3 regions of the Streptomyces sp. NPDC053079 genome follow, and region 2 is predicted to be linked to each of the others. Evidence: riboswitches for the same ligand, from Rfam matches in the RefSeq annotation. Region 2 holds a riboswitch; each other region holds the start of a gene.

Region 1 (3,229 bases), on a different contig from region 2:
GGAGGCCGAGCCCGAGGGCCTGGACGGCGTGGCCACGATCATGGCGCGCGCCTTCTCCGAGGGCACCGACAAGCTCAGCGCCGAGGACTTCACCGCCGAGCTCGAGCGCTGCGGCGCCACTCTCGACGCGCACGCCGACCACCCCGCCGTGCGCATCTCCCTGGAGGTCCCGGCCTCCCGGCTGGCCAAGGCCCTCGGCCTGCTCGCCGACGCCCTGCGCGCCCCGGCCTTCCCGGAGAACGAGGTCGAGCGCCTCGTGAACAACCGGCTGGACGAGATCCCGCACGAGCTGGCCAACCCCGCCCGCCGGGCCGCCATGGCGCTGTCCGCCGAGCTCTTCCCGGCCGGCTCCCGGCTCTCCCGCCCCCGCCAGGGCGGCGAGGAGACCGTCAAGCGCATCGACGCCGCCGCCGTGCGCGCCTTCTACGAGGACCACGTCCGCCCCGCCACGGCGACGGCCGTCATCGTCGGCGACTTCACCGGCGTCGACCTCGACCAGGCCCTCGCCGAGTCCCTCGGCGCCTGGACCGGATCGAGCGCCGAGCCCCGGCCCGTCCCCGCGGTCACCGCGGACGACACCGGCCGCGTCGTGATCGTGGACCGCCCCGGCGCCGTCCAGACCCAGCTGCTCATCGGCCGCGCCGGATCCGACCGGCACGACCGCGTCTGGCCCGCCCAGGTGCTCGGCACGTACTGCCTCGGCGGCACCCTCACCTCCCGCCTGGACCGCGTCCTGCGCGAGGAGAAGGGCTACACCTACGGCGTCCGCGCCTTCGGCCAGGTGCTGCGCTCGGTGCCCCCGTCGCAGGGCGCCGCGGGCACGGGCATGCTCGCCATCAGCGGCTCCGTGGACACCCCCAACACCGGCCCGGCGCTGGCGGACCTGTGGGCGGTGCTGCGGACGCTGGCCGCCGAGGGCCTGACCGAGGCCGAGCGCGACGTCGCCGTGCAGAACCTGGTCGGGGTCGCACCGCTGAAGTACGAGACGGCGGCGGCCGTCGCGGCCACCCTCGCCGACCAGGTCGAGCAGTACCTCCCGGACGACTTCCAGGCGGGGCTCTACGAACGCCTCGCGGAGACCGGCACGGTGGAGGCCACCGCGGCCGTCGTCAGCGCGTTCCCCGTCGACCGCATGGTCACCGTCCTCGTCGGCGACGCGGCCGAGATCGCCGAGCCGGTCAAGGCGCTCGGCATCGGCGAGGTGACCGTCATCCCCGCCTGACGGACCTGCCTGACGGAGGTTCAGCCGCCGTATTCCCGTGCCCTGTGCCGGATATGAGCGGACAAGGGAGGCGCGTGAGCCCGAAGAGGCACACGCGCCTCCCTTATGTCCAATTTCATGCAGTGGTTGCACGTTGGTCGTGTGGCGTAGGTCATAAAAGCGCCGTTCTGTTTGCCGTTCGAATCCGACGCGGATTAGCGTCAGGGCGGCAGTCCGTCAGATCGGAGCCGCAACCGCGGTCCCGGGCAGCCATCGCCGAGTTCCCGAGGCACCAGCCGAGGGGAGCCGGGGACCCAAACGTCCCTGGGGTGAATCGGGTCCCTCTCACGAGGGAGCCGTAGGAGACCTTCCTGCTCCGAACCCGTCAGCTAACCCGGTAGGCGAGAAGGAAGGAAAGGATCGCCCAGGCATGGGTAAGCACCGTCGTCCGAGTCGTGCCGTGCGCGTCAGCGCCAACGTGGCGGGCATAGCCACCCTCACCGCCGCAGGCGTGGTCGCCGGCGTCGCCGCCCCGGCCTTCGCCTCCACCGACGACGGCCACCGCACCGAGGACACCGGCCTGACGCAGGCCATCGTCATGGGTGACGTCATGGCCGGCAACGTCGACGCCCAGGCCGAGACCCAGCGCAGCGCCGCCGACGAGGCCGCCATCCGCCTCCAGGCCGAGGCCACGGCCAAGCAGAAGGCCGCCGAGGCCAAGCAGCGCGCCGAAGAGGCCAAGCGCAAGATCGAGGAGGAGCGCGCCGCCAAGGAGCGCGCCGCCCGCGACGAAGAGCGCAAGCGTCTGGGCACCTACGTGAGCCCGATCGACAGCTCCTACGTCTCCACCTCCTACAAGGCCTCCAGCGGCCTGTGGTCCTCCGGCAGCCACACCGGCATCGACATCCACGCCGAGACCGGCACCTCGGTCCACGCGGTCGCCGCCGGCACCATCGTCGAGGCCGGCTGGGGCGGCGCGTACGGCAACAACGTCGTCATCAAGCACAACGACGGCACGTACACCCAGTACGCCCACCTGTCGTCCCTCGACGTCTCCGCCGGCCAGACGGTCACCCCGGGCCAGCAGATCGGCCTCTCCGGCGCCACCGGCAACGTCACGGGCCCGCACCTGCACTTCGAGGCCCGCACGGGTGCCACCTACGGCTCCGACATCGACCCGATCGCCTACATGAGCGCCCACGGCGTCAGCCTGTAGGACCGCATCGCGGCACCGCTTCTTCACGCAAGGCCCCGGCCCCTGGCCGGGGCCTTCGTGTTTGGCCAAAAGATATCCATGAACCGGCCCACCCATCGGAAATCCCACCCGATTGCAATAGAGTCGCTGAACGGGCGTCAATCGGCCGTGATTCACGGGGGTTAAGTCATAAGTCGGAGGTACACCCATGCGGGGCCGTACGTGAACGGCGATGACGAGGGCGTGCACCGGAGGGGCGGTATTTCCGCGCACGCCGTGTGCACGGCGATCCGCGACGACATCGTCTCCGGCGCCTTTCCCCCCGGCAGCAGACTTGTCGAGGAACTCCTGGCCCGCCGTTACGGCGTCTCCCGGGTGCCGGTGCGCGAAGCGCTGCGCACCCTGGCCTCCGAGGGCTTCGTGACCACCCGGCGGCACGCCGGCGCCTGTGTCGCCGAGCCCACCGAGCGCGAGGCCGCCGACCTGCTCGACGTCCGTGCCCTGCTGGAGCCGCTGGGCGCCGCCCGGGCCGCCCAGCGGCGCACCGAGGCCCATCTGAAGGTCCTGCGGGGGCTCGTACGCCTCGGCCAGGAGCGCGCGCGTACGGGCCGGACCAGCGAATTGCGCCCGCTGGGCGACTGGTTCGACGAGACCCTCGCCCAGGCGTCCGGCAGCCCCAGCCTCGCGGCGCTGCTCACTCAGCTGCGGCGCAAGATCGCCTGGGTGTACGCGGCCGAGCCGCCCGTCAGGCCGCTGGAGAGCTGGCAGGCGTGCGGGGCGCTGGTGGACGCCGTGGCCCGCGGGGACGCCGAGCGGGCGCGGACCCTGGCCGT
Region 2 (3,229 bases):
GCCGGGGGTGTAGCCGGCCTCCTTGATGGCCTCGAGGATGAGGTCGAGGGCCTCGCGGTTGGAGCCGAGGTTCGGGGCGAAGCCGCCCTCGTCGCCGAGGCCGGTGGACAGGCCGCGGCCCTTCAGCACCTTCTTGAGGGTGTGGTAGACCTCGGTGCCCCAGCGCAGGGCCTCGGAGAAGGACTCCGCGCCGATCGGCGCGATCATGAACTCCTGGATGTCCACGTTGGAGTCGGCGTGCGAGCCGCCGTTGAGGATGTTCATCATCGGAACGGGCAGCAGGTGCGCGTTCGGGCCGCCGAGGTAGCGGAACAGCGGCAGGTCGGACGCCTCGGAGGCGGCGTGCGCGACGGCCAGGGAGACGCCCAGGATGGCGTTGGCGCCGAGCGAGCCCTTGTTGTCGGTGGCGTCCAGGTCGAACATCGCCTGGTCGATCAGGCGCTGCTCGGTGGCGTCGTAGCCGACGAGCTCCGGGCCGATCTGCTCGATGACGGCGAGAACGGCCTTCTCGACGCCCTTGCCCAGGTAGCGGTTCGGGTCACCGTCGCGCAGCTCGATGGCCTCGAAGGCACCGGTGGAGGCGCCGGACGGCACGGCGGCACGGCCCGTGGAGCCGTCGTCGAGGCCGACCTCGACCTCGACCGTGGGGTTGCCTCGCGAGTCGAGGATCTCGCGAGCTACGACGACGTCGATGGACGGCACGAGGGTCTCCTTCGTGATGTGTCTGGAGTTCTGCAGCACGAGCCTAACGGGCCCCGGAGGCTGCGCCCGCCCTTGGACCTGCCACCGGACCGAAAATTGGCACAAAAGCCGAGATCACCGGATGAATGGGCGGGGAAAACGGCGGAGCCCCGCTCCGATGCGGCTCGGGGGGAAGTCGCATCGGAGCGGGGCGGTCCCGCGGATGAGCGCGGCGCTCAGCCGGTGATCAGCTGAGGTGCAGCTTCTGACCCGGGAAGATCAGGTCCGCGTTGTCGATGATGTCCTTGTTGCGGTCGTACAGCTTCTGCCAGCCGCCGTCGACCTTCTTGGCGTCGGCGATGGAGCCGAGGGTGTCGCCTTCCTTGACCTCGTACTCGCCGTCACCCTGCTTGACCGGCTTGGCGGGGGCGGCGTGCTTCGGCGCGGTCTGCTTCGGGGCGGCCGGGGCCTCCTCGGCGGTCTCCGCCTGCGGCTTGGCGTGCTTGGGCGCGGAGGGGCGCTCGGCACGGTCGGCGCGGCTCTTGGTGGAGGTCTCGCCCGCGGCGGAGGAGGAGGACTTCGTGGACTTCTTCTTCGCCACGGAGCCGGAGCCGGAGGTGTCGACGTTGGCCTTCGCGCCACCGGCGGTCAGGCCGCCCTCGCCGGCGCAGCCCCAGGCGCCCGGGCCCTGCATGGCGAGGAGACGCTCGGCGGTGGCGATCTGCTGGGCCTTGGTGGCCAGGTCGGCGCGCGAGGCGTACTGGGTGCCGCCGGCGGCCTTCCAGGAGGACTGCGAGAACTGCAGACCGCCGTAGTAGCCGTTGCCGGTGTTGATGTGCCAGTTCCCGGTGGACTCGCACTGGGCGACCTTGTCCCAGGTCGAAACGGAGGCGGCGTTGGCGGAGGTCGCGACCATCAGCGGGGCGGCCACGGCGACGCCGGTGACGCCGGCGAGCGTGACGATGCGGACGGCCTTGGACGGACGACGGTGCTTGCCCTTGGACATAAGTCGGTTTCCTCACCGACGCCTACGAGGTGAGCTGTCGGGTTCGGGCTGTGAGTTTGCCCGGCCCGGTGCGCGGTTGCGCTCCGGGCTTCACCCCAAGCCGTCCCGCTCCCCCGGCCGTGAGGCCGTCGGACCGGTCCGGCGCCTTACCTTGGTTCCCCCGCTCCTGCCAACGGCGCTTGCGCGACGACTACCCCGGCCGCCGGCAGGATTCGGCGTGGCGACCGTGGTGCTCGCGGTGGCGAGCGGTGACGACGTTAAACACAGCGGGCCGACGGGTTCAAACCCTACTTTTCAGCCACAGTTGCTGGAAGTTACCCACAGGAACCTCCTGTTTCCGCAGGTGAGAGGGGGTTTGGGAAGAACGGACGAGCGCCGTCCAGCCCAAAGTCAACGAGAGCCATGTCTCACTTTCGACTGGAACGGACATTCGCCCCGAACCCCCCGGCTACGGACGGATATCGAGCCGCTGACCAGGCTTGATGAGATCCGGATCGGTTCCGACAACTTTCTCGTTCTTCTGATAGATCGTCTGCCAACCACCGTTGACCGAGTGGTCCCGTGCGATGGCTGACAGGTTGTCACCGGGCTGCACGGTGTAGTCCGTCGCACCCGGTACGCCCGTCCGGGCGTCACCGCCGTCGCGCGAGGGGCGCTGCGGCTCGTCCGAACGCGGCGGCTCGGCGCGGTGCTTGCCCGTGCCGGGCTCCGCACTCGCGTCGTCGCCCGGCGTGCGCGGGGCGGTGGGCGCCGCGTCGGTGGGCGTGCCCGAGGGCGTGGCGGAGGGGGCGGCCGGGCCGGTGGAGGGTTCGGCCGAGGGGTCCTCGCGGTGCTTGCCGTCCGGCTGTCCGGGGGTCTGGCCCGCGGGGGTGGAGGGGTCCGCGGACGGGCTCGCGGCGGGGTCCGACGGAGCGGGCTTGCCGGGCGACTTGGACGCGTCGGGCGCGGGCTCGTCGGTGCCGGGCGCGCGGTCGGCGGGGGTCTTGTGCTCCGGCGTGGCGGGAGCGGAGCGCTCGGGCGCCGGCTTGCCGGTGGTCTCGGGCTCGGGGGTCTCGATGATGCGGCCGGGGTTCACATCGGGCGCCGGAGCGTCCTTCGACAGACCCGACTTGACGGCGCAACTGCGCCAGGCGTCGGGGCCCTCGGCGGCCAGGATCCGTTCGGCGACGGCTATCTGCTGCGACCTGCTGGCCAGGTCCGGGCGCGGCGCGTAGGAGATGCCGCCGTTCTGCTCCCACATCTGCTGGGTGAGCTGCAGGCCGCCGAAGAATCCGTTGCCGGTGTTGGCGCTCCACAGCTTGCCGCTCTCGCATTGGGCGACCTTGTCCCAGGTGCCCGTGTCCGCGGCCGTCGCCGCGGTCGCCGCCATCAGCGGCATCGCGATGCCCGCCCCCGTCACCCCCGCCGCGAGCACGATGGCGGGTATCTGACGGGGGCGGCGATGTCTTCCGTTCCCGAAGCGCATGGGGTGGCCCTCTCGTGTGGCGGCTGATGTGGTCGTCGAACATAGCGACGGGTCCGGGTCGTCACAAGCCGGTGTAT
Region 3 (3,229 bases), on a different contig from region 2:
CGCTGCGGCGAGATCGTCGCGAGGGAGGCGGCGGTGGGGGCGGCGCCGAGCCGGGCGGCGAGGGTCTGTGCGACGTCCCTCGCGAGGGCGGGGGTGACGTAGAGGCCCGGTACGGACTGGGTGATGGCCCGTCGGAAGAGGCCGGCGGCCCGGGGTGCCGCCAGCAGGGTGGCGATGGAGCCCGCTCCGGCGGACTGCCCGCAGAGGGTGACCCGGTCGGGGTTGCCGCCGAAGCGGGCGATGTTCTGCCGCACCCATTCCAGGGCCGCGATCTGGTCGAGCAGGGCGCGGTTGGCGGGGGCGTCGGCGAGCTGGGCGAGGCCCTCGGCGCCCACCCGGTAGTTGACGGTGACCACGACCAAGCCGTGCCGGGCTATGTGCGCGGCGTCGTACAGGGGGTCGTTCGTGGCGCCGGAGACGTAGCCGCCGCCCGGAATCCACACCAGGACCGGCAGCCCTGACCCGCCGGGGTCCGGGGTCCAGACGTTCAGGGTGAGCCAGTCGGTGCCCGGTATGTCTCCGGGGGCACGGAAGGGCCCGGACTGCGGGGGCGGCGGCCCGAACTCCACGGCCTCCCTGACGCCGTCCCAGGCCGGGGGCGGCTGGGGTGCGGCGAAGCGCAGCCCGCCCACCGGTGGCCGGGCGTAGGGAATGCCGCGGAAGACCGCGAGTTGCTCCTCGGTCCGTCCCCGGACCGTGCCATGGACGGTGTGTGTCTCCACGCCGTTTCCGCTGGCCATCCGCGCCCCTTCCCGAAACCGCCGGACGGGCTGGATTCTGGGCCCGTCCGGCGTCCCGGGACAAGGGGGCCGCCGCTGAGCGGCTACTTCACGCGGCCGTACCAGACGCTGTTGGTCCAGATCTTCTCCAGCCGGACGGAGCCGCCGGGCTTGGGAGAGTGCCAGATCTTGTTGCTACCCGCGTAGATCCCCACGTGGTAGACGTTGCTGCCGGAGTGGAAGAAGACGAGGTCACCGACCTGACGCGAGCCGCTGGACAGGTGCCGGGTGGAGTTGTACTGGCTCTGGGCGGTGCGCGGGAGGTTCTTGCCGACCTTCTTGAACGAGTAGAGCGTCAGGCCCGAGCAGTCGAACCGGTTCGGTCCCGTGGCGCCGTACTGGTAGGGCGAGCCCTTCTTGGAGGCCGCGACCTTCAGTGCCTGCTCGCCCGAGGTCGCCGCCTGGGCGCCGGTGGCGAGGCCGGGGATGAGCACCGATGCCGCGAGCATGGCGGCGGTGAGGGCCGACGCGGTGCCGGCCCGGGAAGCGAGTGCAGGTATGCGAGGAAACGCAGACATGCCAAAGCCCTTCGGCATCCGCCTACGAAAGATGACCTGTCGGGTTCGGGCTGCGAAGTTGCCCGGCCACGCATGTGGCTTCACCCCAAGGACCACCGCTTTCATGGTCCGTTACCGCTTGGGTCTCCCGCTCCTGCCGATTCATCATTCGATTCCGCACCCGGTGCGGCGGCAGGACTCGGCGTCCGCCCGGGTCGCCCGCCTCGGTGACGGGATCTTGTGTTCGGTGAGAGATCCTGCACCATCAATCGCTCAAATTCGGCGCCGAAACGGTCATCTGTGAACTTCTTCACTTCGGGGTCACACGCGGAACCGCACCCCCTCCACCACCCGCCGTCTGCGCCTAAACCCGTGTCCCGAGGGGCACTTGAAGCACGGAAGCCCAGGCTCCGCACTGCTCGGTCAGCACGGCTGCCGCCAGGCGTCCAGCTCGAGCTTCTTCTTCATCGAGCTCAGCCCCAGCCGCTTCGCGGTGCCGCAGAACTCCCCCGTCGACAGGTCGTATTCGACATGGAAGACCGCTTTGTTCTGTTTCACGAACGGCGTGAGCTTCTCGCACTCCCCGTACTGCGCGCACTGTTCGTTGACCGCGAAATCGAAGTCCCGTACCAGCTCGGGGATCTGCTCAAGATCGTTCTTCAAACCGATGGCCAGCCCGCGCTCATGAGCCAGCTTCACCAGCATCCGGTTGAACGCCAGCTGATCCGCGGCCGAGAGCGGGAATCCGGTGCGATTGCGAAACCCCTCGGTCAGATCGGGTTCCACCGCGTCGAAACCCTTTTGCCGGCACATGTCGATGCGGGCGGCCATGAGGGGCCGCAAGTCGTCGAGACGGCGGATGTCCAGCCATTTCTCACCGTCCCAGCCCTTGTTGTTCCTGCCGAGCAGGGCTTTGGGAAAACGCGCGTGATCCGGCCGGAAATCCTCCCAGGCCCCGGCGTTGATGTAACAGATCACTTTGCGGCCCCGGGCGTGCAATCGCGCCACCGTTTCGGCGGAGTTCTCGAAACCGTCGATGTCGTAGACGGGGACGTCCACGGAGGTGTCGACCTGTCCGCCGAGCTGCCACTGCCATCGGGTGCCCGGCCGCGGCTGCCAGCGCCGGGAGGCCGGCGGCGGGCTGCCGTCCGGCGCCGCCGTCATCCGGTCCACCGGGCTCTCCCCGCCCGGCTCCGCCCCCTCCTCCGACGGGCTCGAACAGGCCGCGAGGACGAGCAGGAGGACACCGAAGAGGCCCGCGCGGGCGCGCCGGCCGGTCACCGGGCCACCGGCAGCGGCGCGCTGCACCACGGGTTGGCCCCGGTCCCCGGCACCGCGCAGTGCACGCCGGCGCCCCGCGCCCCCGCGGTGCGGGCCACCTGCGCCTGCGCTCCCTCGGGCACGCCGTAGACGAGGTGGCAGAAGCGCCCGGGCGGATGGTCGGCCGTCCAGTCGGGCACCCCGGCCCGCCGGTAGTCCTCCCAGGCGCCTTCGAAGGTGACGAGGACGTCGGCGAAGGAGGCGTAGCCGGGGTCGGGGTGGGTGCCCGGGTTCAGGACGGCGGTGCGCGCGCCCAGCACCCGGGCGGTCATGACCAGCCACCGGTAGCGCGGTAGCAGTGCGGCGCCCTCGGCCGCCTGGTCGAAGAAGACCCCGTCCACGTCGTACCACCTGCGGTGCCGGCGGACGTCGGCGACCACCGCGCGGGGCGGGCGCCGGCCGTAGGCGGTGTCGACATAGCCCAGCAGCCGCACGCCCGCGCCGCGCAGCCGCCCGGCGGCAGCCCTGAAGTGCGGGTCGGGGCGGCTGCCGGGGCCGTCGGCGACGTTGAGCACGACCGCGTGCAGGCCGGGGGCGGCCGCCGTCAGCGCGGCCCATTCCCGTGGGTGCGCGGCCGGGTGCGCGTACAGCGGTACGAGCAGGCGCTGTCCGTCGTCCGGCGGTGCGGGGCGT

The links. Region 2 has a riboswitch for cyclic di-AMP ahead of ACIGXW_RS25660 (transglycosylase family protein). Riboswitches for the same ligand answer to the same signal wherever they lie in the genome.
Region 1: it holds a riboswitch for cyclic di-AMP, as region 2 does, so the genes downstream of both, ACIGXW_RS18555 (M23 family metallopeptidase) here and ACIGXW_RS25660 (transglycosylase family protein) in region 2, are expected to answer to the same signal.
Region 3: it holds a riboswitch for cyclic di-AMP, as region 2 does, so the genes downstream of both, ACIGXW_RS31030 (C40 family peptidase) here and ACIGXW_RS25660 (transglycosylase family protein) in region 2, are expected to answer to the same signal.

The regions. Positions count from the first base shown of each region.
Region 1 is NZ_JBITZJ010000004.1:648,313-651,541, reverse strand. It holds gene ACIGXW_RS18560 (M16 family metallopeptidase) at 1-1,222, shown strand, start outside; cyclic di-AMP (ydaO/yuaA leader) riboswitch at 1,466-1,620, shown strand; gene ACIGXW_RS18555 (M23 family metallopeptidase) at 1,632-2,417, shown strand; gene ACIGXW_RS18550 (GntR family transcriptional regulator) at 2,619-3,229, shown strand, end outside.
Region 2 is NZ_JBITZJ010000007.1:82,310-85,538, forward strand. It holds gene eno (phosphopyruvate hydratase) at 1-702, opposite strand, end outside; gene ACIGXW_RS25660 (transglycosylase family protein) at 929-1,687, opposite strand; cyclic di-AMP (ydaO/yuaA leader) riboswitch at 1,692-1,841, opposite strand; gene ACIGXW_RS25665 (transglycosylase family protein) at 2,136-3,101, opposite strand.
Region 3 is NZ_JBITZJ010000009.1:249,682-252,910, reverse strand. It holds gene ACIGXW_RS31035 (carboxylesterase/lipase family protein) at 1-740, opposite strand, end outside; gene ACIGXW_RS31030 (C40 family peptidase) at 824-1,297, opposite strand; cyclic di-AMP (ydaO/yuaA leader) riboswitch at 1,301-1,454, opposite strand; gene ACIGXW_RS31025 (endo alpha-1,4 polygalactosaminidase) at 1,700-2,587, opposite strand; gene ACIGXW_RS31020 (spherulation-specific family 4 protein) at 2,554-3,229, opposite strand, start outside.